DNA from 3 places in the Arthrobacter sp. 05T410 genome. Region 3 is predicted to be linked to each of the others. Evidence: riboswitches for the same ligand, from Rfam matches in the RefSeq annotation. Region 3 holds a riboswitch; each other region holds the start of a gene.
What was found. A riboswitch is a leader RNA that binds a small molecule or an ion and turns the genes downstream of it on or off. The one in region 3 is predicted to bind cyclic di-AMP.

Region 1 (9,851 bases), on a different contig from region 3:
CAGGCGGGCGCCACGGCATTGTTGAAGGCCATCGCCATGACAGCGCCGACGGCAACGAGGGACAGCACAGCAAGGGTGGCCGCTACGATCATCAAAGGCCGCCGGTAACGCGTCAGTGTCATGGGGGCAACGCTAACAGTCCGGCATCGCCCGCGCCTCAAGCCGTTAAAGTGAACCAGGCAGGATAACCTTGGAGATACAGACCAACACGGTCCGGGCAGTCATACCCTGAACCCGCGTATCCATGCGGATGCGGTGACCGCCGGCCGTGTCCCCGCAGAACGAAGAAGGTTGATTACGTGCCTACCGGCAAGGTCAAGTGGTATGACAAGGAAAAAGGCTTCGGATTCCTCGCGGGCGAGGACGGCCAGGAAGTCTTCCTGCCCAAGTCCGCGCTGCCCGAAGGCATCACGGAGCTCAAGGCCGGCACGCGTGTTGAATTTGGTGTAGCCGACGGACGCAAGGGTGCCCAGGCCCTGGGCCTGCGCGTGCTGGACAAGACGCCGTCCATCGCCAAGGCAAAGCGGCCCAGCGCCAGGGACCTTGCCCCGCTGGTCCAGGACCTCGTCAGCGTGCTGGATAACCTGTCCGGGACCCTGTCCGCGGGCAAGTACCCGGAAGGCAACAAGGGCAAGGCGATCGCAGCGGCCCTCCGTAAGGTTGCCGACGAGCTGGACGTATAAGGCTTTTGATGACTCAGGAACCTGATCAGTTGCCGGCGCCGGACGCCGGAACCGCAGCGCCCGCCGGGGCCAAAGCAACCGGCTCCAAGCAGGGAATCCGCCCGCGCGCCGGCGTGCCCGTCTGGCGCACCGGCAAGCCTGACGCCTTCCTGGCCGCCGCCGTCGACGTCGCCCGCACCGCGGTGGAGGGCATTGCCCCCGCCGAGCAGATCGGCGAGCACATCGGTGCCCGGAGCGAGGGCGACCGCCTGGTGACCCACCTGTTCGAATCCAGGCTCCCCGGATACCTGGGCTGGCAGTGGTACGCCGTGCTGACACGCAACTCGCGCTCCAAGGTGGTCACGGTGGACGAACTTGGACTCCTGCCCTCCGAGGACTCCATCCTGGCACCGGCCTGGGTTCCGTGGGCCGAACGGGTCCGCCCGGAAGACGCGCAGGCTGACGAGGCTGCCGAGGCTGCCGAGGCGCCGTCCGGTTCCGAAGCGCCGTCACAGGCGTCCGACGCCGACCAGCAGGATGACGCCGACGCCGACGACGCCGCTGACGCCGACGCCGACGACGCCGCTGACACCGACGCCGACACTGACGCCGACACTGACGCCGACGACGACGAGCGCGAACGCTCAACGGGCGAGGCCGACTAGCGGTTGGAAGCGTCCGGGAGCGTGTCTGGGGAGGGCTGGGGCTGATGTCCACGTTCAAATCCCTGCACATCCTGAACTACCGGATCTGGTTCGTCGGCGCCCTCATTTCCAACGTTGGCACCTGGATGCAGCGCACCGCCCAGGACTGGCTGGTGTTCGCCCACCTGACGGCGCACGATGCCGGGGCGGTGGGAATCACGATGGCCCTGCAGCTGGGCCCGCAACTCTTCCTGGCACCCGTGGCCGGACTGGTCGCCGACCGGTTCAACCGCAAGCGGCTCCTAGTGCTGACGCAGTCCGCCATGGCGCTGCTGAGCGCGGGGCTGGGCATCCTGGTGGTCACGGGCGCGGCGCAGCTCTGGCACGTCTACGCCTTTGCCCTGATGCTCGGGGTGGTCTCCGCCCTGGACGCCCCCGTCCGGCAGACCTTCGTCTCGGAACTCGTCCAGGACGACTACCTGCCCAACGCCGTGGCCCTAAACAGCGCGTCTTTCAATGTTGCCCGGATGATCGGTCCGGCCGTCGCCGGCGTGCTCACGGCCGTCGTCGGGCCCGGCTGGGTCTTCCTCATTAATACGCTCACCTTTGTGCCCCTGTTGCTGAGCCTGGCGAAAATCCCGTCGTCGTCGCTGCGCCGGCTGCCGCGGGCACCGGCGGGCAAGGGCAGGATCCGGGAGGGGCTGCGCTATGTGAGGTACCGTCCGGATTTGGTCGTGGTGCTGGTGGCGATCTTCATCGTGGGAACCCTGGGGCTGAATTTCGCCCTGTTCATCGCGGCCATGGTGGGGACCGAATTCGGCCTGGACGCGGGGGCCTTCGGCCTGATGAATTCGATCATGGCCATCGGATCCGTAGCCGGGGCCCTGCTGTCCGCCGGGCGCGGCAAGCCACGGCTGCGGGTCATCTTCGGGGCGGCCGCCGCCTTCGGCGTGACCTCGGGCATCGCAGCGATGGCCCCGAACTACTTCTGGTACGGCGTCGCACTTGTGCCCGTGGGGCTGTTCGCGATCACCATGATGACGAGCGCCAACGGGTACGTCCAGACCACCACAGAGCCCGTAATGCGGGGCCGGGTGATGGCCCTCTACATGGCGATCTTCATGGGCGGAACCCCCCTTGGTGCGCCGCTCGTCGGCTGGGTGGCAAACACCGCCGGCCCCCGCTGGTCCATGGCGGTCGCGGCGGGCGCCGGCCTGCTGGCGGCCCTGATCGGGCTGGTGTGGATCATCCGCGCGAAGCACCTGCGGCTCCACTTCAACCGCCGCGCCCACGGGCTGCGGTACTTCCGCGTCGAAAGCCGGACCGGGGCGGCCGGTGCCGGCAGGGACGCGCTGCCGGAGGCACAGCAGGGCGGACGGACCTGAAACGACGAGGGCGCCGTCACGGCTTAGGTTCTCAGGGCCGTGACGACGCCGGACGCGGGGCTACTTCTTCAGTTCCGCCACGACGAAATCGATGCACTCGAGCAGTGCCGAGACATCGTCGGGCTCGATCGCCACGAAGGTGGCGATGCGCAGCTGGTTGCGGCCCAGCTTGCGGTACGGCTCGGTGTCGACGACGCCGTTGGCGCGGAGCACCTTGGCGATGGCCGCGGCGTCGATCGAGTCATCGAAGTCGATCGTGGCGATCACGTTCGAGCGGTCCTCGGCCTTGGCCACGAACGGCGTGGCGTATTCGGACGCTTCGGCCCAGCGGTAGATGCGGCCGGCAGAATCCGCGGTCCGGCCGGCGGCGAAGTCCAGGCCGCCGTTGGCGTTGAGCCACTGCACCTGGGCGTCCAGGGTCACCAGCGTGGCCAGTGCGGGGGTGTTGTAGGTCTGGTTCAGCCGGGAATTGTCGATCGCCGTCTGGAGGTCAAGGAAGTCGGGAATCCAGCGGTTGCCGGCCTTGATCCGTGCCGCCCGTTCCAGCGCGGCCGGGGAGAACAGGCCCAGCCACAGGCCGCCGTCGGACGCGAAGTTCTTCTGCGGCGCGAAGTAGTACACGTCCGACTCCGCCACGTCCACGTCCAGCCCGCCCGCGGCCGAGGTCGCGTCCACGAGCACCAGCGACCCCTCGTCGGCGCCGGCCACCCGCTGGACGGGGGCGGCTACGCCGGTTGAGGTCTCGTTCTGCGGCCACGCATAGACGTCGACGCCGGCCTCCGCGCGGGCGGTGGGGCGGGTGCCGGGTTCGGCCTTGATGATGGAGGACTCGGCAAGGAACGGCGCCTTGTTGGTGGCGGAGGCGAACTTCGAGCCGAACTCGCCGAAGGACAGGTGCTGCGCTTTGTTCTCCACGAGCCCGAAGGTGGCAATGTCCCAGAACGCGGTAGATCCGCCGACGCCCAGCACGACTTCATAGCCTTCCGGTGCCCGGAAGAATTCGCTGAGGCCGCTGCGCACCGAGCCGACCAGGTTCTTCACGGGTGCCTGGCGGTGCGAGGTCCCCAGCAGCGTCGACGATGCCGCGGCCAGGGCGTCCATCTGTTCAGGCCGGACTTTGGACGGGCCGGCGCCGAACCGTCCGTCCTTGGGCAGGAGGTTGGCGGGGATCGTGATGCTGGTGTCGCTCACAGTGGCTCCAATTTTCGGCTGGTTCGTAGCGTGGCTGGGAGGTGGCGGGCAGGGATGAATACCACGGACACCCCTTTTCATTCTGCCTGTTTTATTCTGCCGGTCTTATTTTGCCTGACAGCTCCCGGCGATACGGAAAGAGGCCTGTCATAGTCCGGTCATTGAGACGCCGGGGACGGCCGGCCGGCTGGGGCTGGGACAATAGCTCCAGGTCGATCGAAAGATTATCCGGAGTAATTCAAAATAGGCTAGGCTGGCATGCGAACGTACGGCGGTTCCCGCCTGGGCGCATCCTGCATGCAGCCCGCACGCGGTACGGTGGGAATGACGCTAGGACTGCGCTCGAGGAGCTGAGCTGAATGACGGATCTGATCGATACCACGGAGATGTATCTTCGGACCATTCTGGAACTTGAAGAAGAAAACATCGTTGCCCTCCGCGCCCGCATCGCCGAACGGCTCCGCCACTCCGGCCCCACTGTGTCCCAGACGATCGGCCGGATGGAGCGCGACGGGCTGGTGGTCGTTTCCGGCGACCGGCACCTTGAACTGACGGAAACCGGACGGAAACGTGCAATCGGTGTCATGCGCAAGCACCGTCTGGCCGAACGCCTCCTCGCGGACGTGATCGGGCTCGACTGGGCCTACGTCCACGAGGAAGCGTGCCGCTGGGAACATGTCATGAGCGAACGCGTCGAGCGAAGAATCTTCGAGATGCTCAACCACCCGACGGTCTCGCCCTACGGAAACCCTATTCCGGGGCTTGCGGATCTTGGCGGCGTGCCCAATGGCGCCCCCGTGGACAGGCCTGTGAACCTGCTGGAGGCCATGGCCGGCTACGGGGTAACTTCCCGGGTTACGGTCAACCGGCTCGCGGAGCCGATCCAGGTGGAGCCGGAGCTTCTGGCCCAGCTCGACGAGGGCGGAATCAGGCCTGGCGCGCTTGTCTCGCTGGAGCGGGTGGGGGAGTACATCTCGGTCCGCGTCCCCGATATCGAAGGTGCCCTGGAGCTGCCGCCGGAGGTTGCCGCGCACGTCTTTGTAACAGTCGCCTGACCAGCCACTACGCGCCGGTCATGGGACGACCCATGAGTTGTCCACAATTGCGGTTACGGATTTATTACCGGGCGGCTTAATCGCCTATAGTTAGTGCCCAGTACCGATACCAAAGCGTTACCTGATCCGAAGCCGAGCCCTGCCAGCGGATCAGTCGCAGAACTACCTCCTGGCAGGGGCGGGGGAACCACTTTCGGCTGCTACTTCGGCAGCCTTGGGGTGAAGTCCGTCAGCGGCAAGCAGCTTCCACCGAAGGATCCCCTGGGGATGCATCTGTGCGTGGCTGCTTGCAACGGCGGACCGGGTCTTTGATCTCTCTGACCCGAATCCGACAGCTAACTTCGCAGGCCATCCAGAGAGGAACCGTTCTTGACCACCCAGACCTCCAGGGGCCGTCGCCGCGCGACCGGTCCCGCTCCGGAGCCGCGTCCCGTCGTCGCACACACGGCCGAACGCCCGCGGGACGTGCACCGGGATGAACGCCGTCGCCGTCGCAGTCCGTTCCGCCAGGTCACGGACTTTGCCGCGGCCAGCGGGGTCGGGCAGAAGGCCGGGATCGCCCTGGCCGCAACTGGTCTGGTTCTGACCGTGACGGTCCCCGTCACGAGCCCGGTGATGGCTTCGAATCCGGGCGGGTCCGGCGCGCTCTCCGCTGCCGTGCAGCCGGATGTCACCGCTGCCGCCGCCGCCAAAGTCGACTTCAACCGCACGGCCGTCACCACGAAGGGCGATCCGGACGGGAAACTCAAGCAGCTGCTGAGCGCCCAGTCTGTGGGCACCATCACCCGCGCGGCATCGGCCGGCACCCTGGGTGCGCCGCTCGACCAGCTGGTCACGGCCTCGCCCTTCGGCTACCGTGTCAGCCCCATTACCGGGGGCGCGGGGGAGTTCCACCGCGGTCAGGATTTCGCCGCCCAGTGCGGCACGGCGGTCCACGCGGCCGCCAGCGGCACCGTGACCTTCAACGGCTGGCATCCCTTCGGCGGGGGGAACCGCGTGGTCATCGATCACGGCAACGGCCTGGAGACCACGTACAACCACCTGTCCTCGGCCTCGGTCAAGGTCGGCCAGAAGGTTTCCCGCGGTGACGTCGTCGCCATGAGCGGAACCACCGGCGCCTCCACGGGCTGCCACCTCCACTTTGAAGTGATGGTCAACGGCGATGTCGTTGACCCGCTCGGCTGGCTCTGAAAAGACGATGGGCTGCTCTCAACTTCCTGTGACACGCCGTGATCTGAATGTGACATTGGATCCGGACTGCTGTAGGGTTTGAAGCACGCCAACTTTTCCGAAGTTGGCGCTCTTGAGTGGATTGCCTAGCTCTGCCACCGCTCAAGGTCCGTTCGCATTACATCGTCTGGCAGGGGCGGGGGAACCAATTTTGGCCTTCGAAAGAAGGCCTTGGGGTTAAGTCGTAAAGCTTCCCAGGAAGCAGCGCGGCCGGGTGACTCCCATCCGAATCCGACAGCTCACCTCGTAGGCATTGGGAGAGGCTACTTTCGTGTCTTCACGCCACAATTATGCGCGCATGCGCACCGGCGAGGCTCTGTCGAGCCCGCTGGAATCCACATCACGTGCCGCCCTTGCCGGCGCCCGGATTGGATCACGTTCCGCAGGCTCAATCTCTAGCGAGCCCGGACAGCATGCAGTTTCCGCTTTTGGCGCGTCTTCGCAGTACACCCTTCGCTAAGTAACCCATTTCGGGGCGATCCGGCGTACCCCCAAGATGCCGGAGCGTCCTCAGTCCGTGCCCGAAAGCGCGCGGTCCAAGGATCACGAAAGAGAGAACTTAATGACTACTCGTGCAAACGTTGCACGGCACCGCGCCGAGGTCACCAAGACCAACTCGCTGGCTGTTATTGCTAAAGCTGTCGGCGACAACGCCGGCGGCGTGGGCCGTCAGGCCGCGGTCATCGCCGCAGCTTCCGGTCTGGTCCTGACCAGCGGAATCGCAGCCAACGCTGCTGAAACCAATGTTCAGCGCGAATCCACCTCCGCTTCGGCCCTGGAAGTCCAGTCCGCAGCTCCGGCCACCATCTCGGCCGCTTCCACCATCGCGATCTCCTACGAGAAGCCCGCCGTGACCACCACGCCGGCTCCCGTTGTCGAGGCTCCCAAGCCCGTTGTCAAGGTCCAGGACGCCACGGCCACCCGCGCCGGCGGCACCGAGCTTGGCGTCAGCGGCGGCGTCGCTGCCCAGGCCCCCGCCGGCATCGGAAGCGGCGCAGGCGCGACCATCGCCGCCGCTGCCTACGCACAGATCGGCGTGGCGCAGGACTGCACCGCCCTCGCCACCAACGCCCTGGCCGCGGCAGGCATCCACTACCACGGCTGGCCGGCAGGTTACCTGTCCCTGGGCCGCACCGTGAGCGCCGCCGAGGCACGCCCGGGCGACCTCGCCTACTACCAGAACGGCGGCGTGGGCATGGCTCACATCGCGGTCTACGTCGGCAACGGCATGGCAGTGCACGGCGGCTGGAACGGCGGCACCACCGCGCTGTACAGCGTCAACGTCGGCTCCGGCCCGGTCTTCATCCGCGTCGGCGCCTAAGCACGAACCCCAGCATTCCAAAAGACCCCCGCCTCCCGGCGGGGGTCTTTTGCGTTGCTGTGCAGTGAACTTTCCGCGCCGGGGACCGCGCCGGTGAAAAAACATTCGGTGATCCGGCACTTGAGTGTTTACTCTTGTGTTGTCGATCCATAGCCCGACCATGCAGAGGGCAGCCGGCCCTCGTGCCGCTGGCGGGTGCGGCCGTGAAGAGGTATGCGGATGCGCACTCTCGTTCTGAATGCTGGATATGAACCGCTGGCGGTCATCACCTTCCGCCGGGCGCTCGTCCTTGTCCTGACCGGAAAGGCCAGCGTGGTGGCCGAAGGGGACGACCCCGTGGTCGGCCCCCAGGACATTTTGGGCCGCCCGTCCGTGATCCTGCTGAACCGCTACATCCGGCCCAGGTACAACACGATGACTGCGGTGAGCCGCCGCGGCGTGCTGCGCCGGGATGCCCACCGCTGCGCGTACTGCGGCAAGGCTGCCCACACCATCGACCACATCCAGCCCAAATCGCGGGGCGGGGCCGACTCCTGGGAGAATCTGGTGGCGGCGTGCCTGCGGTGCAACAACGCCAAGAGCGACCATACGCCGGCGGAGATGGGCTGGAAGATCGGTTTTGTTCCGGGCCCGCCAAAGGGTGCCATCTGGCAGATCAAGGAACTCGAGAAGCCGACGCCGGCCTGGGATCCGTTCCTGCTGCCTGAATCGGCTGCCTGATCTGCCCCCTTGCTGATTGATCAGCCGGTGAAGACGCTGCCGGCGCACGTGACGGCTTGTTCGGTGGCCGCTGGCGCCGCGCTAGGCTGAAACGATGGAGTTCGATGCCATCATTCTCGCCGGGGGCCGGTCCTCACGCCTCGGCGGCGTGCCCAAATCCGGGCTGGTCTACGACGGCGCCACCCTCCTGGAGCGGTCACTGCGGGCCGCCGGCGCGGCGGGGCGCACCGTCGTCGTCGGCCCCGACCCCGGGGGCCTGCCCGGCGGCGTCCTGACCTGCCGGGAAGAGCCGCCCTTCGCGGGTCCGGCCGCAGCCATCGCGGCGGGGCTGGCCGCCCTGGCCGCCGATCACGCGAGCCGGCACGCAGCAGCCGCGCCCTATACCCTCGTCCTGGCGTGTGACATGCCCCGGTCGGCCGGCGCGGTCCGTGCCCTGGCCGAGGCGCTGGCCACGTCCGGTGCAGGCACGCCGGAAAGGGACGCGGCCGACGGCGTCATGGCCGTCTCGGCCGACGGCCGGAAACAGCCGCTCGTGGGCTTTTATGGCACGGCCGTGCTACAACGTTCTGTCGCGGACGCCGCGTCCCGGGACCGGCTGGAAAACGCGTCGGTGTTCGCCCTTCTTGCTAGGCTGGACGTGCGGGAAGTTCGCGTTCCCCCGGGTTCCACGGATGACGTCGACACCTGGGATGACGCGTTCGCACTGGGGGTATCCGGCAGGATTCCCGACGGCGGTCCGGGCTCCGGCCCGGCTCTGCACAGCTGAACTCGACCATGGAGGCAAACGGTGAAAAGCCAGGACGAAACACTGGAAGACTGGTGCCGTGCCCTGCTCCAGGCCCTGGAGCTGGACGAAGTTGAGATTGACGTGAATGAGGTCCTCGCCCTGGCCGGCGTGGCCGCCCATTCCGTGGTGCGCCCGGCGGCACCGCTGACCACATTCATTGCCGGCTTTGCGGCCGGCCTGGCCTCAGGCTCCGGGCAGGCCACGGACTCCGTGTCCATGGAGTCCGCGATGGCCGTGGCCCGCCAGCTCGCCAAGGACTACGCAGCCGCCGAAACTTCCGGGGCATGACGGCTGCGGCCCCGGACGGCAACGGCCCCACCACCGCCGCAGGTGGAGATGGCGTCAGAGATGGCGGTGAAGATGGCGTCAACGATACCGGCGGAAATGGCGTCGGAAATGGCGGTGGAGAGGCTCCCGTAGACGGCCCTGGTGGCCCTCACATCGCGGCGCACCAGGATGCAGCGGGCGAAGACACTGCGGACCAGGATGGAGCGGACGAGGAGGCAGGGGACCAGGGCGCCGCGGACCAGGACGCCGCGGACCAGGACGCAGCGGACGAGGACACTGCCGCGGAGCCGCACAGGCACCTGGCCCACACGTGGCAGGAGGCCCGGCAACTCGCGTTCGAGTGCGCCGTTCCCATCCCGGCCGCCCCTGTTCCGCTGCGGCAGGCGCTCGGCCGGACGCTCGCGGCGGACGTCGTTGCCCGGCAGGACATGCCCCATTACGCTTCCTCTGCCATGGACGGCTGGGCCGTCAACGGCAGCGGCCCCTGGATCCTGGCCGAACCCGGCCAGCGTCTGGCACCACATCAGGCCAGCCCGATTGCCACCGGCGGCCTCATCCCGCCCGGGGC
Region 2 (9,851 bases), on a different contig from region 3:
AAAAGACGCGGAAATACTCGCCGGGTAGCCTCGCACCAACGAACCCGTTCGAAAGGTAGTACGCCATGCGTGTTGGACTGATCCGGGTGATGACGACGTCGGACCGACGCCTGCTCCACGCCCACGGGAAACTCCTCCAGGAAGCATTCGGATTTACCGTCACATCCCGCTGTATTCCGGACCAGCCGTCCGGCGTCTACGACCAGGCGTCGCTCGAATCTGCGGCCCCCAAGGTCGTCCGCCTGGCGAGGGACATGGCGGGGGACGCTGACGCCCTGATTATCAGCTGCGCCTCCGACCCCGGGCTGGCCGCCACCCGGGCAGCCGTGGATATCCCGGTCATCGGAGCGGGCTCCGCAGCCGCGGCCGCGGCTCTGACCTTCGGCGGCCGGATTGGAGTTTTGGGTCTCGGCGCACACGTACCGGGCCCGATCTCGGATGCACTGGGCGAACGCATGCTGTTCATTGACGGGCAGGGAAGGATCGAAACACCCGACGCCTTCCTCATGCCTGCCGGGATTTTCGACGCCCTCGCCGCGGCCCACATGCTGGTTGACGCCGGCGCCGACATGATCGTCCAGGCCAGCACGGGCCTGAGCAGCATCGGCATGGCGGACGTGCTCCGCCGCCGGCTCGGGGTTCCGGTGGTCGACGCCGTGACGGCAGCCGGTTCGATGCTGGTCTCAGCGGTAGCCGCCCGGGAACTTCAAGGGGTTTGAGTCCTGCCGCCTGTAGCGGCGCGTCCTCGGCCAACACCAAGGCAGCCCCGCGCCGCAGTACGGCGCGGGGCTGCCTGGCGATTTGCCGGTCCTACTTGTAGACGCGGACCCAGTCGACCTGCATCTGTGAAGGCTTGGTGGCCGACCCGTCGGGGAACCAGTCCAGCTGCAGTGTCTGGTGCATGCCCACGGAGGGCAGGTGCGCGGGGTTCGTGTCGGAGAAGGTCTTGACGCCGTCGATGTAACCGGTGATGCCGGCCGGGGTCCACTCCACTGCGTAGTTGTGCCACTGGGTGGTGTCGATCGTCTTGGCCGCCGTGGTCTGGAAGTTCGAGCCGCCGCAGGCATAGTGCAGGAAGAACTTGATCTGTGCGGTGTTGGTGCTGCCCTCGGCGTAGTCGATCTCGGCGCAGTTGGGGGAGGTGTTGTTGTTGGGCCACAGGATCAGCACGGGGTGGTACTCCGGGTCCCGGGCGCTGGTCCGCATGCGCGTCTCCCACTTGCCGTATTTCTGCTGGGCAAATTTAGCCGACATGCCGCCCGTGGTGCCGGCCGAGTCGCCGCTGACTGTGGCCACGCCATTGGCAACCGACCAGGCCTGCGGGCTCCTGACACCCTTGCCGGCATGTCCGGATCCCTTGAAGACGCTCCACTTGGTGGAGTCGGGGGCGCCGGCCTTGGAGAACTCGTCACCCGCGACAACCGAACCCCAGCCCCGTGCCGTGGCGGCCTGGGAACCGTCGCCGGTCGCGGCGACGGCAGCCTGGGCAGCGACGGGCGCCGTTACCGCCGTCGGCGCCGGAGCGGCTGCCGCTTGGGCGCCAGCCGCAGGCGCGACCGGCGCGGCGGCCCGTGCAGGTGCCGCATCGGTTCCGGGAGCCGCAGGTGCACCGGTGGTGCTGGTGGCAGGCTTGGGGGCCGCCGGCTTCGGTGCTGCGGCCACCGAGGCTGGGGCCTTCGCGGCAGGATGCGCGGCCTGGGTTGCCGCCGGGGACGTGGAGCCCGCAGCAGAATGCGCGGCCCCGGTGGCCGGTGTAACGGCTGCGGCGCCCGTCGTGGGACCGGCGCTGCAGCCGGTCAGGGACAGTGCGCCCAGGCTCAGCGCAATCGCTACTTTGTTGAGCTGTGGTGCCGTGGAGCGTGCCTTCGGCCGTGCATCTTTGAACGTTGATTTATTGAACAGCGGTGTTTTCTTGAACAACGGACCCCTCCGGGCTTTCGTGGCTGGCACGCACAACCGACGCTGCCTGGGCGGCGGATAATGCGGGAAGTTTCATCCGGCCCCTGCCGCAAGGCATGGGCGAGCAGACGCCGAACGGCGCAACGGGGCCCTGCAAAGGGGCGGTCCGGGGCCCTGCATTCGGGCCGGGCCTCACGGCCAGCCGCCAACGTTACCGGACCGTTACCTCAGCCCGCAAACCTCCCGGATCCGGGACGTTCCGCATGCCGCCTCCGCCCGGGGTGCCGCGCTACACGCAGCTGGGCTGATACGCCGGGTTGCCCGGGCGGCCGGCCGGCTGACCAAGAGCGTCGGACACGAGACGCTGGGTGACGGGGTCGTTGGGCGCCTGGTCATGGTCAATCACGTCTGCCGGGCACTTGTCCTGGATGGTGATATTGGTGACCTGCTGGGCCGGGCCGGCGAGGAACTGGCTGGGGTAGGGCGTCACCACCTCGTCGCGCGTCGTGGAGATCACCGTGTAGGCCGGACCAGGAACCGTGTCGCCAATGGAGTTGAGCTCGGTGAGGAATGGTGAACCTGCCTGCTGGTCGGCGCAGGCCTGGCAATTCGACCCTCCCACTGAGGTGGCCGGCGGAACGGCGTCCGGTGTCGGCGTGATGAGCCCGCGGGTTCCGTGGTTGGACGGGGCGATGCCCACCAGGTGGTTCACCTTGTCCGCGCCTCCAAGGAAACCGAGGTAGTAGCGCGGCATCATGCCGCCCTGGCTGTGGCCCACGAGATCAACTTTCCTGGCACCCGTTGAGGCCAGTACGTTGTCGACAAACGGGGCGAGCTGACGGGCTGAGTCTGCCACCGGGCCCGTGGCGTCGACGCCGTTGGTCGCACCGTAGTTCAGCGCGAAAACGCAGTAGCCCTGGCTTTTTAGCGCCGGCGACATCGTCGCCCAGTTCTTCGCCATGTTTTCGAAGGTTCCCGGCACCAGGACCACCGGGTAGGGGTGGGCTGCCGAGGGCTTGCAGGACCAGTCATTCGCGCCGGGCGGCGAAACGTCAACGGTGTCGGCCTGGGCCGCCGGCACACCCATCAGGGATGCGCCGAGCAGCGCCGAGGTCGCAGCTGCCAGCGCTGCGAGTGCTGCGGGCGTTTTCGGGTATGGCACGGATTACCTCTTCGGTTGGACACGTCATCTTTGACGGTCTGTGGAAATGGAAGTGAGGTAGGGGATCAGCCCCGCTGTGATCCGACTCACGTCTCTCAATTCACGCTAGGGAAGGTGCTCCGCGGATCGCTCCAACATGCACGTTTGTGCATGCATTTTTCGACGGCGCTGGTGCCAGTTGGGGTTGCGTGGGGAGACTGCTGCACAGTTGTGCAGGTAGGGGCATGCCGCCCGCCGTCGCCCCCGGTCACCTCACTCTCCGGTCAACTCACTCTCCGGGCGGAAAATCGTAGGAGGCCTGGATCGTCGCCGGCGCGGTGCCGTAGGACAGGACGATCTCGTCGTGCGCCTTGAACGGTAGGTCCCGGATCCCGGCGTCGAACTTCCGGCCGTTCACGTAAACGGTCCAGCCATCCAGCGAACCCCCGCCGGTGCCGGGGGCGCCGTTGCCACCGAGGACGCCCCACTCCGTCAGGAGCTGCCCGAGTGTGAAGACCTGGCCGGCGGTGGGGGACTCGATGTGGACCACGCCCGTGGTGTCGTGGGTGTGCAGTGCTGAGATGCCGTTGGCCCTGTGGTCAGCTCCGGTGGTGATGCCGATATTGGCCGGCACCGCGATGGGCTTGCCGTCCTTCAGCACGTCCAGATGTGCGTGATAGTGGTCCACGTTGCCCTCCGCCGTCAGCACCGTGAGGCCGGCCTGGGCGATCCGGCCGGGCGCCCCCGTGATGTCTAATGCGAAATCAGGGGCCGGCGCCGCGGATGCCGCAGGTGACTCAGGCGACGGTGCGGTAGATGGCGCAGGGGCAGCGCACCCTGCCACCCCCAGCGTCATGGCGGAAAGTGCGATGGCGAGTGTCAGCTTGGTGTGCATGGTTGCGTAAACCGCTTTCGATCGGAGGCTTGCCAGTTCAGTCTAGGCAGATGGTCCGGGCCCACCGCCCAGGACGGCTTGGCACCGCGTTTCCGCCGCGAGCCGCGAGGGGAAAGAATGGACAGGTGAGTGATGCCGGCGAATTCATCGACCTCTCGTTGCAGCGCGAAGCTTCCTGGCGCCGAGCTGAGCAGCTTCAGGCGCGGCTGGAAACGGAGCCGGCGGGCAGCGGCCTCCGGTTCTACGGCACGTCCGTGGGGGCCGTGCGCGGCACGGTCCGGGATGCCGGCCGCCGCTATCCCGGGCTGTCCCGCGATGAGGTCACTGCGCTGAGTTCCGAACTGTGGGGCTCCGCGCTCGGAGGCTCCGGCCCGGGGGCCGCGCCGGTTTTCGAGCGCCGGCTGGCCGCCGTGGTCCTGCTGCAGGCCAACGTGAAGCTGCTGACCAACTCGGACCTCACCCGGCTGGAGGGCTTCATCCGGCAGGCGCGGGTGCGGGACCTTGTGGATCCGCTCGCCGTCGACGTCGTCGGGCCCCTGGTGGACGGACTCGATGTTCTGGCCAGGGTGCGGGCCGACAGCGTGCTGGACCGGTGGGTGCGCGAGCCCGATGCCTGGCTGCGCCGGGCCGCGCTTCTCTCGCCGTTGCTGGCGCTGCGCGCGGGCGCGGGGGACTGGGACAGGTTCCTCCGGCACGCCAACGAGGTGCTCGGCGAGCCGGGCGGGACGTTCGACGCCGACGGCACAGCAGTCCGGGATGCCGTCTCCCGGGTCCAGGCAGAGATGGCAAAGTGGAGGCCGGAGCTGCAATTCACGTCAATTGGAGAATGACCCTCCGAAATTTCGCCGCCGGCTCGGCTTTGGCCCAGGCATTTAGACATTCGGACTGTCAGGCCTTCGGACCCCCCGGATCGCCCTGCCCAACGGCGCTGCCGGAATTTCCGGACTTGCCGCCGGCATTTGCCGGGACCGCGAAAGTCCTCGCCGCCCGTGACCCGGCGACGGCGCCCGCGGCTATGGTGACCAGCGCTCCCACCAGCAGGGCCGCGGCCTCGCCCGGGAGCAGGACCTGAAGCTGCGTGCCGATGCTCGCCGCAGCCACCGGTACGCCAAGCTGGGCCGCCGACAACACCCCGAGCGACAGCGGGAGTCCCAGGAAAGCCAGGTCGGCGTGGGCCAGCAGGGCCCCGGCCCCCAGCAACAGGCCGAGGGCCATCATGTCCGGGTGCCCGGCCAGGTCCCTTAGAGTCAGCGATGCACCCAGCCACACGAAGAAGAGCGGACCCAGGAAGCCGTCGCTGAGCGCGAACAGTTGCCGGGCCAGCCGCCGCGGTTCGCCGACCGCAGCCATCACCAGGCCGAAAGAAAAGCCTGCCATCATCACAGACACATTGCTCCACGTCGCGACACCGGCCAGGGTGAAGAGCACGGCCAGCTGGATCCGTAGCTCCAGGGCAAACTTGCGGCTTTCCGAGAGCCGGTGCACGCGCCGACGGATTCCCTGGCGCTCCAGCCAGCGCAAGCCGACAAAGAGCACTACCGCGCACCCGGTCACCGCGAGGACACCCAGCGCCGCCTGGACTGCGTGGGGCGGATCCACCAGGAGCGGCAACGCCACAATGCAGGCTGTGTCGGCTATTGCCACCTGCGCTGTCATAGCGACGACATCTGGCCCGCCGAGGCGCAGGGAATCGACGATTGGAAGCACCAGGGCGGCCGACGAGGAGGCCAGCAGCACGACGTAGAGGGGAGCATGTCCAGTCCCGAACAGCAGTCCGATGCCGGTTCCGATCACCACCGCTGCCGCTGCGGCCACCATCGCCCGGCGGGAGCCTTTGCCGAGGGCGCCACGGATGTGCGGATCCCGCACGGGAACGTGGGTGCCTGCCACGAACATCATCAGCGCAAACCCGATATTGGCCAGCAGGGTGAACGTCGGGTCCGCGGGGTCCACCAGGGCCAGGCCTGAGCGCCCGATCGCGATGCCGGCCAGCAGCTCACCCAGCATGACAGGCAAGTGCCAGCGCGCCGGCAGGGCCAGCAGGGGTCCAGCCAAGGCGATGACGGCGATCAGCGCCAGCGACAGGAAGGTCACGGTTCGCGGCGGCCGGCCGGCGTCGGGCCTGACCGCCGTTCCACCACCGCATAGGCCTTGCCGTCCAGGAAAGCCCAGTCGTTGACAACCATGTACCCGAGCGCGTCCACCCGGTCATTGAGGATGTGCTCGTCGAAACCCCCGTCGCGCGGTTCCGCGTCCCATGTGCTCACGTGGACGTCCCCGCCGTCGAGGATCAGCAGCTCGGTGTTGACGTCGAAATCCTCTTGGGGCTGAGTGCTCAACTGGCAGATGGCGACACAATGGCTGTTCATTTTCGGGCCTCCGCTTCCGGTGGTGCTGATGGCATCATCCTATGTTCGGAAACGGCGCCGCCCTATGGGCAAATTGCGGCCCGGCATCACGGCTCCGTTACCTGAATGTGACTTTCGGGTGCGGTTCGCGCTACGGTTGATGAGTGCCTGTTGTCTCCGATACGGGCGCTCCCCAGCCGATTGCCTAACTCTGCCGCGGCCCGGGGGTAACTCGCATCAACGTCCGGCAGAGACGGGGAAACCACTTTTGATCTGCTGATATGCAGGTCTTGGGGTGAAGCCGCACAGTGCCCGCAACGACGGGCCCGGGAGTGCGGCCGGGTGCCTCCCATCCGAATCCGACAGCTCACCTCGCAGGCATTGGGAGAGGCTACATTTTTCATGACTTCAGTCAATACTTTTGCGCGCCATGCCGCCGTCCTCGCCGCCGCATCCGGCCTGGTCCTGACCAGCGGAATGGCCGCCAACGCCGCCACCGCCCCCGTGCAGCGTGACTCTGCTCCGGCGTCGACCGTCGACGTCACCGGACAGGTCAGTGCCCCCGTCAGCGCCGATTCAAGCGTCAAGATCAGCTTCGAGCGCCCCGCAGTGGATTCTGTTGCCGCGCCGGTCATCGAACAGCCCGTCGCACCGGCTCCGGCTCCCGCTGCAGCCCCGGCGGCAGCGCCCAAGGCTCCGGCCAAGCCGGTCATCCAGGTGCAGGCCGCTCCGGCAGCAGCTCCGGCTGCAGCGCCGGCTGCAGCGCCGGCCGCGGGCGGACGCAACGCCATCATGCTCTCGGCCGCCTACAGCCAGGTGGGCATCACCCAGGACTGCACCGCCATGGTGGAAAAGGCCCTTGGCGCCGCGGGTAAGCCCGTTGGCGACATCGGTCCCCGCGCGTTCCTTGGCCTTGGAACCGTTGTGGCGACGCCGCAGCCCGGTGACATGGTGGTCCAGTCCGGCCACGTCGGCATCTACGCCGGCAACGGCCAGGTGGTCAGTGGCGGCATGAACGGCAAGAACCAGACCATGGTCCACCCGCTGTCCTGGCTCACCGCGACCGGCGGCGTGACGTTCGTCCGCGCCTAAGCCGCACGGCCCCGACCCGGGGCCAGACAGTCCGGAAAGACCGGCGCTCGAGTTCCCTTGGGGGCAACTCGACCGCCGGTCTTTCCTGTCTTCGCATTCGGGAGTCCGGGATCCCGATGGCATATCTTTCCCCGGCGGATGGACCTCAGGGATTCCCGCTGCCCATGAGCGGAAGCATCAACTTCATGACGGTTCCCTCGTCGCCCGTCGCGGCCACCTCGACGGTGCCCCCGGCCGCGACGGCAATCTCCCGGACCAGGGCCAGGCCGATGCCAAAGCTCCGCTGTCCCTGTGAGGTGCCGGTGCCGGCCGTCCGCACGAACCGGTCAAAGATCCGGGCCTGATCGACGCCGGTGATTCCGGTCCCGGAGTCCGCCACCGTGATCACGGCGCGCTTCTGCTCGATTGAGGTCGTGATGGACACGCGGCCGCCCGGAGGCGTGTGGGCCAGCGCGTTGTCCGCTAGGGCCAGCACGGCACGCCGCAGCGCATTCTTCTCGATCCGGGCCAGCGGCCGGGCATCGGCAGAGAATTCCAGACGCACCTGGCGCTGCTCTGCCACCTGCTGGAGGCTGCCGGCGACGCTGGCGGCAGCGTCGGCGAGGTCGGCAGGGGGCGAGGAACGGTCCGGGGCCTCCGCGGTTGCCGCGAGGAGCAGTTCGTTGACAATCCCTGTCAGCGTCGCGGCGTCCTCCCGGATCCGGGCCAGGTCGTGGCTTTGCCTGGAGCCGGGCACAGTGTTGCGCTGGGCCAGCTGGATCCTGGTGTCCAGGATGGTCAATGGCGTGCGCAATTCGTGGCTGGCATCCTGGATAAAACGCCGCTCCCTTGCCAGGGCATCACTGAGGGGACGAATCGCGCTGCGCGCACTGAGCCACCCGACGATTCCGGCCAGCAGGATTCCCGCCACCCCGGCGATGATCATGGCTTCGAGGACGTCTTTGGAATCCAGGTAGGTGTAGGCCGTCCCGGCCGCCGCCGAGCCCGGCACTTCCGGATGGGCCAGTTGGTTCGTGAGGTACAGCGCCGTGGCGGCGAGCAGCCCGAGAACCATGACCGCGCACGCAGCACTGATCCGCACCGCGACCTTGAGGGAAGCCTTGCGCAGGATGGAGTGGTCCGGATTTCCGCCGGCCGGCCGGCCGTCACTCATGGGCTTCGCCGATCTGGTATCCGAGGCCGTGCACCGTGCGGATCACTGCTTTGGAGATCTTCCGGCGCAGGTGATGAACATAGGTATCGATCATGCCGGGCTGCTCCGAGGCGTGGAAGCACGCCGCGAGGAGCTCATCCCGGGTGAAGACGCGGTCCGGTTCCGCGGCCAGGGCAGCCAGCAGCTGGCCTTCCTTTGCGGTCAGTGACACCGTTTGCCCGTAGACGGAACGGACGGAGCGCTGCGTTGGATCCAGTTCCCAGTCCCCGATCGCCACCGGTGCCGGGGCCGGGGGAGTGAAAGTCCGCGTCAGTGCGCGCAGGCGTGCTGCCAGTTCGCCGGCGTCGAACGGCTTGGTCACGTAATCGTTGGCTCCGGCGTCCAGACCCCTGACTTTTTCGTCGGCATCGCCCAGCGCGGTCAGGATCAGGATGGGCGTGGCAATGCCTTTCGAGCGCAAAGCCGCAATGAGGGCGATGCCGTCCATGCCGGGCAGCCCGCGGTCCACCACCATGATGTCCCAGCTCCCGGTCAGCCCCTGGTGGAGGCCGTCGCGGCCGTTGGTGACCAACTGGACCCGGTAGTCCGGGTCCAGGAGCTCGGCGATGAGCGGTCCCAGGACGGCGTCGTCCTCGACGAGCAGCAGGGACGGAAGGTCAGCGGAGGTCATGTCAGCTATTCTTCCGCGGCCATTTCCTCAGTCCGCAGTCCGGCCCCGGGTTCTTCTGCCGTGTCGCCGGCGGCTTTGTCTGCGGCTGCGGCTGCGCCGCGGGAGTTCCGGCGGCGTTTGAGGAGCTGCACCACCCCCGGCACGACGGAGACGAGCACCATGGCCACGACGATGGCGTCGATGTTCCTGGCGATGATGTCAAAGTGCCCCAGCCAGGTGCCAAGCATCGTCACGGAGGCTGCCCACGCGACGGCGCCGGTGATATTCCACAGGGTGAAGGATTTGTAGTCATAGCGCGCGGTCCCGGCGGTCAGCGGAGCAAATGTCCGGACCATGGGGACGAAGCGGGCCAGCACGACGGCGGCCCCGCCGTGGCGGCGGAAGAAGTCCTCCGTGGTGGTCAGGTGCGCTGTCTTCAGGATCCGGGCGTCGTCCTTGAACCATCGCCGGCCAAATTTCCGTCCGAGCATGTAACCGACCTGGTCCCCGGCGACCGCGGCCGCGGTGACGACGCCGATCAGCACGGGCAACGTCAGTTGCAGCTGCTGGTGCAGAAGTCCTGCTGTGAACAACAGGGAGTCGCCGGGCAGGAAGGGAAAGAGCACGCCCGATTCGATGAAGACCATCACCGCGATCACACCCAGGGCGGCCGG
Region 3 (9,851 bases):
CGGAAGACGCTTGCTGGCCGGACGTTTGCTGGCCGGGGACGTGGCTGCCCGTTGTGGTTTCGGCGGCGGCCCTCTCGGCGCGCAAATCCCCGCGGGTCGGCATCTGCCCGCTTTCGCCGCCGCGTTCAGATGTGACTACGTCCGGGTCCACTTCGTCGGCTTTGCGCAGTTGCTCCTGCGCGCCGGAGCGGACGCTTTCGGCTTCTTCCTGGCGCTTGCGGGCTTCCTGCCGCAGCCGCTCGGCCTCGAGGTCGGCCTCCTGCGCGTCGGCCTCGGCACGGGCCGCCTTGGCGTCGCGTTCCCGCGCAGCGAATTCGTCGGCCTTGGCCTGTTCACGCATCTCGGCCGCACGGTTCCGGTCTGCGGCCACCTTGCGTTTGCGGCTGACCATGACCGCCACCGCTACGATCGCGAGCACCACGACGATGCCGACAATAATTCCTATGAGCTGCCCTGAATCCACGTTGATCACCTTTTCTCCGGGTTGCAACAGATGCCCCAAAACCACTGGAAAAAACCACATGACTAAACAGCATCAGTAAACCGCAGATCGGCGCAGGTTGCTATGGATTCCGCAGCCCTCACCGGGCGGACCTGCGGCTATTTGGCGCGGGGGACCTTGAAGTGGGTCAGCTTGGCGTCCTGCCCGTCCATTTCGGCCCAGGACTTTTCCGTTTCCAGGATGGTCAGCCCGCTGGTCGGATAGCGCGTGGCGGCGTCCATGTAGGCATCGTGGTCGGAGTCGCGCGACGCCAGATGCATCGCAAGGTCCTGCACCCCGGGCATGTGGGAAATCACCATGAGGGTGGTGACGGTGTCAGGGACGTGGTTGATGACGGCCAGCATGCGCAAGGCGGAGGCGGCGTACAGCCCATCCTCGAGCTTGGGCGTCGGCGCCTTGTCTCCGAGGGCGTGGCACACCCACGTGCAGGTCTGGCGGGTCCGCAAAGCGCTGGAGCAGAGGATGAAATCAGGAACCACGCCGTGCTTGAGCAGCCACTTTCCGGCGACTGGGGCGTCCTTGTGGCCGCGTTCTTCGAGCGGCCTTTCGTGGTCGGCAACCCCGCCGGGCCAATCGGACTTGGCGTGCCGCATGATCACCAGCCGTTTGATGTGATGCGCGCTCATGCCCCAATCCTAGTGCGGCGGCTGGCCCACGGGCGCGCATCCCACCAGCGTCCGTTCAGTCTTCAAGGACAAAGGTCACTTCCAGCACGACGTGCCAGGCAACGACGGCGCCGTCGCTGATTTCGACCTTTTGTTCCTTCACCCATGCCCCCGTGACATTGCGAAGGGTCTTATTGGCCCGGTCGACGCCCTCCTTGATGGCGGCATCAAACGAGGTCTTGGAGTTCGCGCTCAGGGTAGTAATCCGTGCAACAGACATGTCTTCCTCCCAATAGTCGGCTCAACGGTCCGAGACTACGCCGGACCCCCGAAAGGCAACAGAGTCCAACCAAAACCACCAGCAGCGGCGGCAAGGCCCGTCAGCCAGCCCACCCAAAGCGCCCGTCGGGGAATGTGGCTGCCGGCGGAAAGCCGCTGAAGCTTCCGGAAACGCGAAAGCGCCCGCTCCCCATGCAGGGGACGGGCGCTTTGCGTGAAGCTGAGGCTAGATCGAGTATTCCGGAGCGGCCCAGACAACCACTTCGGGGTGCTCGTAGAACCGGTAGCCCTGGCCGCGCACGGTGCGCACGGTGTTGGCGAGGCGGCCGAGCTTGGAACGCAGGCGGCGGATGTGGACGTCGATGGTCCGCTCGTTCGGGACCTCTTCGGCGTTCCGCCACAGGCCTTCGAGGAGCTCGTCACGGCCCACGGTGCGGGTGCCGTTCTCCACGAGGTAGTTCAGGAGCTCGAATTCCTTGAACGTGAGATTCAGGGATTCGCCGTCGAGGTGCACCTCACGGCGGGCGAGGTCGATCAGCACCCCGGACGGCCGCGGATCCTGGGGCTGCTGCAGGCGGGCGGTCTCGGTGCGCTGGCGGGCCCCCGCGGTGGGATCACCGAAGGTCGAGCGGACGACGTCGAGGGCGGAACCCGGGGCACTGGCCGGCGCGACGGCGACGGCAGCATAGCTTTCGGCACCGGCCACGAGCGACTGTGCGTAGGCCCGGATTTCCTGGGCAAGCTTGGCGATGGATGTGCCGGCTGCAGCCGCGGTTTCCTCGTCGATGCCCATGTACAGCACGAAGCCGCGGGCGACGTTGTCGCTGGGGGCCGGACGGACCGGGCTGCCGGCACCCGGGGCGATCACCGGGGTGGGCGCCGTGGCGGGGGCGGGGGGGACGGCACGGAGCTGGCCGTAGGAGTCAGGGTTGTAGCCCTGCGCTGCATATCCGGGGGCGGGGAAGCTGCCCGTGGATCCGGCGGGGGCGAACGCGGAGCGCCCGCCAAAGCCCTGGCGGATCCCTGAGGCCTGGCCGGCCTTGCTGGCGTTACGGACGGAGATGTGGACGTATCCGGATGCAACTGACATGGAATGCTTACCTCAATGTGAATGGCCGTCATCGCGGCTCGAATGCTTCTTTCCCCGCAATGAAATTGGGGAGGGGCGCCCGACTCTGGGCTGGGGGGCGAATACCTGGAAACCTTTAGGGGTGTAAAAGTTAGGCGTGCATTCGACAACAGCGCATCTCGGTACCAGCGGGTGTGCTGATCCAGGAAGCTGCGGCTGCAGGTGCTGTTGAGTTCTTGTTCACAATTGAAGTGTGCAACGTAACAATGTAAACGTGCAAGTAACAATGGACTCCAGGTTCCACATAGTGAGACAGATCCAGGAATTGTAGCGCAAGTCACAATTCTGTAGCGGCAATAAAATAACAAGTGTTTTACTGACCGGAAGGTCAGCAAGTGCGCTTTCTCGAATATTATTCGGTCAACGCGGACGACATCAGGCAAATCATTCACAGCACGGCGAGTTGGGCCAAACCGCGCCTGCCCACCGCCGTCTGCGAGGCGGTCCACGGAGTGGGCAGCCGCCATCGCCGCCGGTCAGGCACGGTGGCGATGGCGGCTGCGACGGGTCAGTTCGACTGGCCGGTGGTCGTCGCCGCGACCACCATGACGGAGGCCGCCGTGTAGCCGGAGCCGTCCTTGGCCGCCACGATCCGCACCGTCCCGCCCGCCACGATGTCCGCGACGCTCAGCTGCGTGCCCGCGCCGCCGGCCTGCTGGCGCCGCTGTTGCAGATTACTCACCACGACGTCGCTGCCCAGCGCATAGCTGCGCGTGAAACCGTCGCTGCTCTTGACCGTCACGGAGGACGAGCTGACCTCGCTCACCGTGCCCAGCTGCTCGGCCATCGTGGTGTACGCGCTTCCTTGCAGCACCACGTATTCGGCGTGCACTGCCGCGGAAAGCCCGCTGCCCATCCCCCCGGCAGCGAAGTCGCCGGGACCGCCCTGCCCCGGCATGCCGCCGCCCGCGAAACCACCTTGCGCGGAACCGTCTTGCGCTGAACCTGGCGCGCCCGGGGCGACACCCTGGCCGCCGGGTCCGCCGGCGCCCGCCCCGCCGGCCGCACCGGTGGCTGCCGTTGCGCTTGAGGTGAGGGCATAGACGCCCGCCCCGGCGCCGACGGCCAGGACTGCGGCGGCTCCGGCGACGGCGAGCCCCCGCTTGAGGGTCCATGGCTTTGCCGCCGAGGCCGTCTTGGCGGAAGTTCCCGGCGCGCCCCAGCCTGTGGCTGCGGCGGGCACAGGTTCCTGCCGGGGCATGCCCCGGGCCGGTTCCGATGTCGGAACCGTCCAAACCGGCGGTGCGCCCCAGCCGCCGGCAGCGCCTGCTTCCGGCCGCCCGCCGTCGGAGTGTCCGGCGTCAGCGTGTCCGGTTTGGACTGTTCCGGCGTCGGTGGGTCCGGCGTCAGCATGTCCGGTTTGGACCGTTCCGGCGTCGGTGGGTCCGGCGCCGTACTGCCAGGCAGTACGGGGTGTGGTTACCGGCGCGGGCGCCGCTGGCGCGCCGGTGGTGGGCGTGGGGGCGGGTACGGGGGCTGGCTCGGGGGCTGGTCCGGAACCGGCTCCGGGATGCTGACCGCTCATGGTATTTCTCCTTTAGGGTGCGGATCGGTGTTCACCCCAGAGTGGTGAGCGATCCTGTGCCTGGGCTGTGCGGGCCGACAGCCCGGCCTGTGACGTTGGCGCCGGACGGTAAAGGGGTTTGAACATGGCCGGCGCGGCCCGTACGGTCCCGCAACGGCATCCAGCTCGCTAGGCTGGGATTCACAGGTGCCGCACAGGGTCCCCAAAGCCCCGCCTAACCGGCAGATCGGAGAGTTGTCCCCATGGCCACTTCGCACTCCATGACCAACAACCTTCCCCAGCTCACGCATCCGGACGGCTCCCCCATCCGCGCCCTCGTGGTGGATGACGAGCCCAGCCTCTCCGAGCTCATGAGCATGGGGCTGCGGATGGCCGGCTGGTCCGTGGCCGTGGCCGAGGACGGGCCCGGAGCCGTCCGGCTAGCCAAGGAGTTCCGCCCCGACGTGCTGGTGCTGGACGTGATGTTGCCCGGGTTCGACGGCGTCGAACTGCTGAACAGGATCCGCGCGTTCGCGCCGGAGGTGCCGGCGCTGTTCCTCACCGCCAAGGATGCCGTCCAGGACCGCATCACCGGACTGGCGGCCGGCGGCGATGACTATGTCACCAAGCCGTTCAGCATGGAAGAGGTGCTGCTGCGCCTGCACCGGCTGGTCCAGCGCTCCGGAGTGGCCGCCATGGACACCGCCGAACTCGTGGTGGGAGACCTCGTGCTCAACGTCGACACCCGCGAAGTCACCCGGGCCGGTGAGGAAATGCACCTGACCGCCACGCAGTTCGAGCTGCTGCGCTACCTCATGGAAAACCCGAAACGGGTCATCAGCAAGGCCCAGATCCTGGACCGTGTCTGGGACTACGACTTCGGCGGCCAGGCGAACATCGTGGAACTGTACATTTCCTACCTCCGCAAGAAGGTCGACGCCAACCACGCCCCGATGATCCACACGGTGCGCGGAGCCGGGTACGTCCTGAAACCGGCGGACTGATCCGTGCCCTCACTTTCCGGCATGACCCGCGTCCCCGGACGCGACTGGCGCAACCCGTCGACGTGGCATTTGCGCACCCGGCTGGTCCTGGTCGCCATGGCGCTGCTCGTGGCCATCTGCGGCGCTGTGGGCTTGTTCAGCTACGCCTCCATGGACCTCTTCCTCACCCGGCAACTCGACACCCAGCTGGACCAGGCCTCGCACCGTTCGAGCGAGTTCGGCCGGCCCTCCTCGGACGATTCGGGCAGGCGCCCCGACCCCCTCGAAGCCCGGGGACAGGGCGTCGGGACGCTTAACGCACGGATAGTGGACGGCGAAGTCAGCAGGGCCGGGTTCCTGGCCGGGGACGGCGCGGTCAAGAGCCTCTCCCCCGCCGACAACAAGGTTCTCCTGGCCCTCACCCCGAGCGGCGTGTCCGTGGACCGCAGCCTTTCGGCCGGCGCCTACCGGCTCACGGCGGCGCGAACACCGTACGGCGACGTGATTGTGACCGGACTCCCGCTGGCAGAAAAACAAAACACCCTGGCCTCCCTGGTCTGGACCATGGTGGTGGTGTCCGCAGGCGGGCTCGTGCTGATCGGGCTCGCCGGCACGGCCCTGATCCGGCGGACCATGAAGCCGCTGGAACAGCTCTCCGAGGTTGCCACCAAGGTCTCCCGTCTCCCGCTGGACGCCGGCGAGGTGGCGCTCGGGGTCCGCGTCCCGACGTCGGCGGCCCATCCCGGAACGGAAGTGGGCAGCGTGGGCTACGCGCTGAACAAGATGCTGGACAACGTCTCCAACGCTCTCGAGGCGAGGCAGGAGAGCGAAATGAAGGTCCGGCAGTTCGTCGCCGACGCCTCGCACGAACTCCGCACCCCGCTGACGGCCATCCGCGGCTACACGGAGCTGATGCGGATGACCGAGCATTTCACCCCCGACGGCGAGAGGTCCCTCGCCCGTGTGCAAAGCCAGTCCGAGCGGATGACCACGCTCGTGGAGGACCTGCTGCTGCTGGCGCGCCTGGACGAGGGACAGCCGCTCAAAATCTCCGACGTCGACCTCACCCAACTGGCCATCGAGACGGTCAGCGATGAGAAAGTCATGGCCCCGGACCGCATCTGGCAGCTGGAACTTCCGGACGAGCCCGTGGTGGTGCGCGGTGATGCGACCCAGCTCCACCAGGTCCTCGCCAACCTGCTGTCCAATGCGCGCAAGCACACGGAACCCGGGACCAAGGTGGTCACGGGCGTCATGCGCTCGGCTGACGGCAGCGCCGTGGTCACCGTGACAGACAATGGCAGCGGCATCGCCCCGGAATTTATCGGCCGGGTCTTCGCCCGCTTCACCCGGGCCGACGCCTCGCGCACCAATCCGGCGTCGAACCCCGCAGCCGTCCCCGCCGATTCTGCCGTCGCGACGGCGAGGGTCGGGTCCGGGGTCGCGGCACGCTCGTCCTCCGGCGCCGTTTCCGGCAGCCGCGGAGGTCACGGCACGGCGACCGCCGCGCCGACGTCCGAGGGCACCAGCGGGTTGGGCCTGTCCATTGTCCAGTCGATCGTGGAGGCCCACGGAGGAACAGTCGAGGTCACGTCCCGGCCGGGCCGCACGGAGTTCGCCGTGCGGCTGCCCGCCTCGCCGCCGCCGGCGTAACCGGAACGGCCGCCGCCGGCGCAAACGACCCGGACGGTCGACCGGTGAGCCCGGCGCAACCCGACACCCCGGCACTGTGACTCCTGTTACCAAAATGTGACTTAAGCGGCCGGGTCCTGTAGCGTCGTTAGCGTGCGCCGCCATCGGTGCCGCATATCCGGACGGACGCCAAACTCTGCCGCTTCCCGGATTCCGCTGGACCAGGCAGAGGCGGGGGACCCAGAGTTCCCGGGCAATCTGCTTTCATGCGCCCTCGGGGTGAAGCCGACACGTGATGTTCCGTGCGGCCGGATGACCTCATCCGAACCCGACAGCTAACTCCGCCGGCGTTGAGAGGCCACCATGACTGAATTCCAGGTACAAACACGCCCTGACGGCGGTTCGCATTCCCGCTCAGTTGGCGCCGCCAAGTCGCGCCACCGCGCCGAACCGGTCAAGCAGGCATCCGCCCTGTCGCGGTTCGCCGCCGGGCTCGGTGTAACCGGCCGCCGTGCCGCCGTCGTCACCGCCGCGTGCGCGCTGCTGCTGGGTGGCGGCGCCGCCAGCCAGGCGGCAGAGCCGGGCGCCCACACGGCGAATGTTGCGAGCCAGACGGCCACGATCGCCGACCCGCTGGCCAAGCTCAACTTCGAGCGGGTCCAGGTGGCTGGGCCGACCGCTGCCACGGAAAAGAACGTGGCTCCCCAGATCTCGGAGGTTAAGGCAGCCGAAGCGCTGATCCACGCGCCCGCTGCTGCCGCACCGGCAGCCGCGGCAGCACCTGCTCCGGCACCCGCGGCAGCCCCCGCACCTGCTCCGGCTCCCGCGGCAGCCCCCGCTCCGGCACCGGCAGCCGCTCCGGCACCGGCACCGGCAGCCGCGCCGGTCGCAGTCGACGACCCCGCCGGCGCGCAGGCCTACGCCGCGTCCCAGCTGGGAAGCTATGGCTGGGCACCCGGCCAGATGCAGTGCCTGCACAAGCTGTGGACCAAGGAATCCGACTGGAAGACCACCGCCACGAACGCCAGCAGCGGCGCCTACGGCGTGGTCCAGTCCCTGCCCGCCTCGAAGATGGCGAGCGCCGGCGCCGATTACATGACCAACTACCGGACCCAGATCAACTGGGGCCTGAACTACGTCAAGTCGCGCTACGGTTCCCCCTGCGGTGCCCTGAACTTCCACTACGCACACAACTGGTACTAAACCGGCACTAGCCGCCCCCGCCCTGGAGGCCCCGGATCCGCATGGATCCGGGGCCTCTTTGCGTCTCCACGGCCGGACCGGCCCCGGCGGCCCGGACTTCCACAGCCCCCGCACAGCTTGACCCTAAAGCCTTCATATGGGCCGCCGGGAAAGTTGAGCCATGACATTCACAGACCAGGCCACAGGAACCCTGCCCCGCTCCACGGCGACGCCGGCCGGCCCGGCGGCCCCCGGGGCACCCTCGGGGCTTGCGCTGGCCGACGCACCCGTCCCGGGCCCGATCGCTGGGGCCCTGACCGGCCCCGGCGGCCGGCGCACGGCCATTGATACGCGCGCCAGCACGCCCCTGCTGGACGTCACCATCCCGGTCTCTAACGAGGAACGGGACCTCGAGGCCTGCCTGCGCCGGCTCCACGCGTACCTGCTCGGCGCCTTCCCGCATTCCTTCCGGATCACCGTGGCGGACAACGCCAGCACCGACGGAACGCTCAAGGCCGCGGAACGGGTAGCCCGCGAGCTGCGCGAAGTGACGGTGGTCCATATGGCAGAAAAGGGCCGCGGAAACGCACTCCGCAAGGTGTGGCTGGCCTCGCCGTCGCCGGTCCTGGCGTACATGGATGTGGATCTTTCCACTGATCTGGCGGCCCTCGGCCCGCTCCTTGCCCCGCTCATTTCCGGGCACTCCGACCTGGCGATCGGGACACGGCTGACCCGCAACTCCCGCGTGGTCCGCGGACCCAAACGGGAATTCATCTCGCGCAGCTACAACTTCCTGCTCCAGGCCCTCATGGGCGCCCACTTCAGTGACGCGCAGTGCGGCTTCAAGGCGATCCGGGCGGACGTGGCCCGGCAACTGCTTCCCCACACGCTGGACAACGCCTGGTTCTTCGACACCGAGCTGCTGGTCCTGGCAGAAAAGTGCGGCCTGCGCGTCCACGAAGTCCCGGTGGACTGGACCGACGACCCGGATTCCAGCGTGGACATCGTTCAGACGGCCCTCGCGGACTTGCGCGGCATGGCACGGTTGAGCCGGGACCTGGTCTCGGGCAGGATCCCGGTTCCCGACCTGCGCGCGGCCCTGGCCCGCGGACCGCTGCCGGCCGCCTCGCGGGCACAGGAACAAAGCCCCGGCGGAAGCCTCTTCGGACAGCTCGTCCGCTTCGGCAGCATCGGGGTGGCCTCCACCCTGGCCTACCTGGCGATTTTCCTGCTCTGCCGCGGGTTCATGGACCCGCAGCTGGCAAACTTCCTCGCGTTGCTCACCACCGCCGTGGCCAACACTGCGGCCAACCGGCGCTTCACGTTCGGCATCCAGGGCGGCAGCCAGGCGGCTCGCCACCATTTTGAGGGGCTGCTGGTCTTCGGCATCGGGCTGGCCCTGACCTCGGGCGCACTCGCCCTCGTTCACGCCGCGTCGGGAGCGGCCCCGGACCGCTGGCTTGAACTGCTCACGGTCACCGCCGCCAACCTGGCCGCCACGGCCGTGAAGTTCCTGCTCTTCCGGTTGGTGGTTTTCCGCCACAGGCCCGCCGCTGCCGTTCCGGCGCCCGGCGCCCCCGATCCTTCCCTCTCCCGCACAGAAAAGGCCAAGTAAATGACGGCAACCATTAGCCCCACCGCCGGAGCCCAGGGCGGTTCCCCGGCCGGCAGGCCGCCGGCCGCCGAGGAACAGCCACACCCGGTTCCCGGAGACGGCGGGACGGCGCCCCATCTGCCCGCGTCCCCGGCGCCGGCCACCCAAGGCCGCCGGGACCGGCTGCTGTTCGGACCGCAGCCCCGCTGGGTGCGGCCCTCGGCAGCGCTGCTCCTGGTGGTCACCGCGGCGTTGTACCTGTGGAATCTGGAGGCCACCGGCTACGCCAACTCCTTCTATGCCGCGGCGATCCAGGCCGGGACCAAGGACTGGACCGCGCTGCTCTTCGGCTCCCTCGACGCCGGCAATGCCATCACGGTGGACAAGCCCCCGGCCGCACTCTGGATTCCCGCCCTCGCGGGACGGATCTTTGGTTTCTCG

Region 1: it holds a riboswitch for cyclic di-AMP, as region 3 does, so the genes downstream of both, AC1DFR_RS12530 (NlpC/P60 family protein) here and AC1DFR_RS21285 (aggregation-promoting factor C-terminal-like domain-containing protein) in region 3, are expected to answer to the same signal.
Region 2: it holds a riboswitch for cyclic di-AMP, as region 3 does, so the genes downstream of both, AC1DFR_RS16505 (hypothetical protein) here and AC1DFR_RS21285 (aggregation-promoting factor C-terminal-like domain-containing protein) in region 3, are expected to answer to the same signal.

What each region holds. Positions count from the first base shown of each region.
Region 1 covers NZ_JBFTLP010000008.1:18,345-28,195, forward strand. Annotated here, with positions in the region: gene AC1DFR_RS12495 (hypothetical protein) at 1-122, opposite strand, end outside; gene AC1DFR_RS12500 (cold-shock protein) at 300-683, shown strand; gene AC1DFR_RS12505 (DUF3027 domain-containing protein) at 692-1,327, shown strand; gene AC1DFR_RS12510 (MFS transporter) at 1,372-2,691, shown strand; gene serC (phosphoserine transaminase) at 2,752-3,882, opposite strand; gene AC1DFR_RS12520 (iron-dependent transcriptional repressor DtxR) at 4,242-4,937, shown strand; cyclic di-AMP (ydaO/yuaA leader) riboswitch at 5,088-5,302, shown strand; gene AC1DFR_RS12525 (M23 family metallopeptidase) at 5,307-6,128, shown strand; cyclic di-AMP (ydaO/yuaA leader) riboswitch at 6,265-6,434, shown strand; gene AC1DFR_RS12530 (NlpC/P60 family protein) at 6,730-7,488, shown strand; gene AC1DFR_RS12535 (HNH endonuclease) at 7,708-8,208, shown strand; gene mobA (molybdenum cofactor guanylyltransferase) at 8,303-8,974, shown strand; gene AC1DFR_RS12545 (DUF6457 domain-containing protein) at 8,996-9,283, shown strand; gene AC1DFR_RS12550 (molybdopterin molybdotransferase MoeA) at 9,280-9,851, shown strand, end outside.
Region 2 covers NZ_JBFTLP010000015.1:47,378-57,228, reverse strand. Annotated here, with positions in the region: gene AC1DFR_RS16540 (aspartate/glutamate racemase family protein) at 66-719, shown strand; gene AC1DFR_RS16535 (glycoside hydrolase family 16 protein) at 811-1,920, opposite strand; gene AC1DFR_RS16530 (esterase/lipase family protein) at 2,189-2,986, opposite strand; gene AC1DFR_RS16525 (hypothetical protein) at 3,330-3,935, opposite strand; gene AC1DFR_RS16520 (DNA alkylation repair protein) at 4,061-4,765, shown strand; gene AC1DFR_RS16515 (cation:proton antiporter) at 4,824-6,029, opposite strand; gene AC1DFR_RS16510 (hypothetical protein) at 6,026-6,274, opposite strand; cyclic di-AMP (ydaO/yuaA leader) riboswitch at 6,476-6,678, shown strand; gene AC1DFR_RS16505 (hypothetical protein) at 6,686-7,375, shown strand; gene AC1DFR_RS16500 (sensor histidine kinase) at 7,521-8,528, opposite strand; gene AC1DFR_RS16495 (response regulator transcription factor) at 8,521-9,198, opposite strand; gene AC1DFR_RS16490 (DedA family protein) at 9,204-9,851, opposite strand, start outside.
Region 3 covers NZ_JBFTLP010000032.1:13,944-23,794, forward strand. Annotated here, with positions in the region: gene AC1DFR_RS21250 (hypothetical protein) at 1-463, opposite strand, end outside; gene AC1DFR_RS21255 (SixA phosphatase family protein) at 601-1,128, opposite strand; gene AC1DFR_RS21260 (dodecin family protein) at 1,184-1,387, opposite strand; gene AC1DFR_RS21265 (winged helix-turn-helix domain-containing protein) at 1,613-2,476, opposite strand; gene AC1DFR_RS21270 (hypothetical protein) at 3,024-4,040, opposite strand; gene AC1DFR_RS21275 (response regulator transcription factor) at 4,283-5,023, shown strand; gene AC1DFR_RS21280 (sensor histidine kinase) at 5,045-6,655, shown strand; cyclic di-AMP (ydaO/yuaA leader) riboswitch at 6,839-6,998, shown strand; gene AC1DFR_RS21285 (aggregation-promoting factor C-terminal-like domain-containing protein) at 6,998-7,837, shown strand; gene AC1DFR_RS21290 (bifunctional glycosyltransferase family 2/GtrA family protein) at 7,998-9,431, shown strand; gene AC1DFR_RS21295 (glycosyltransferase family 39 protein) at 9,432-9,851, shown strand, end outside.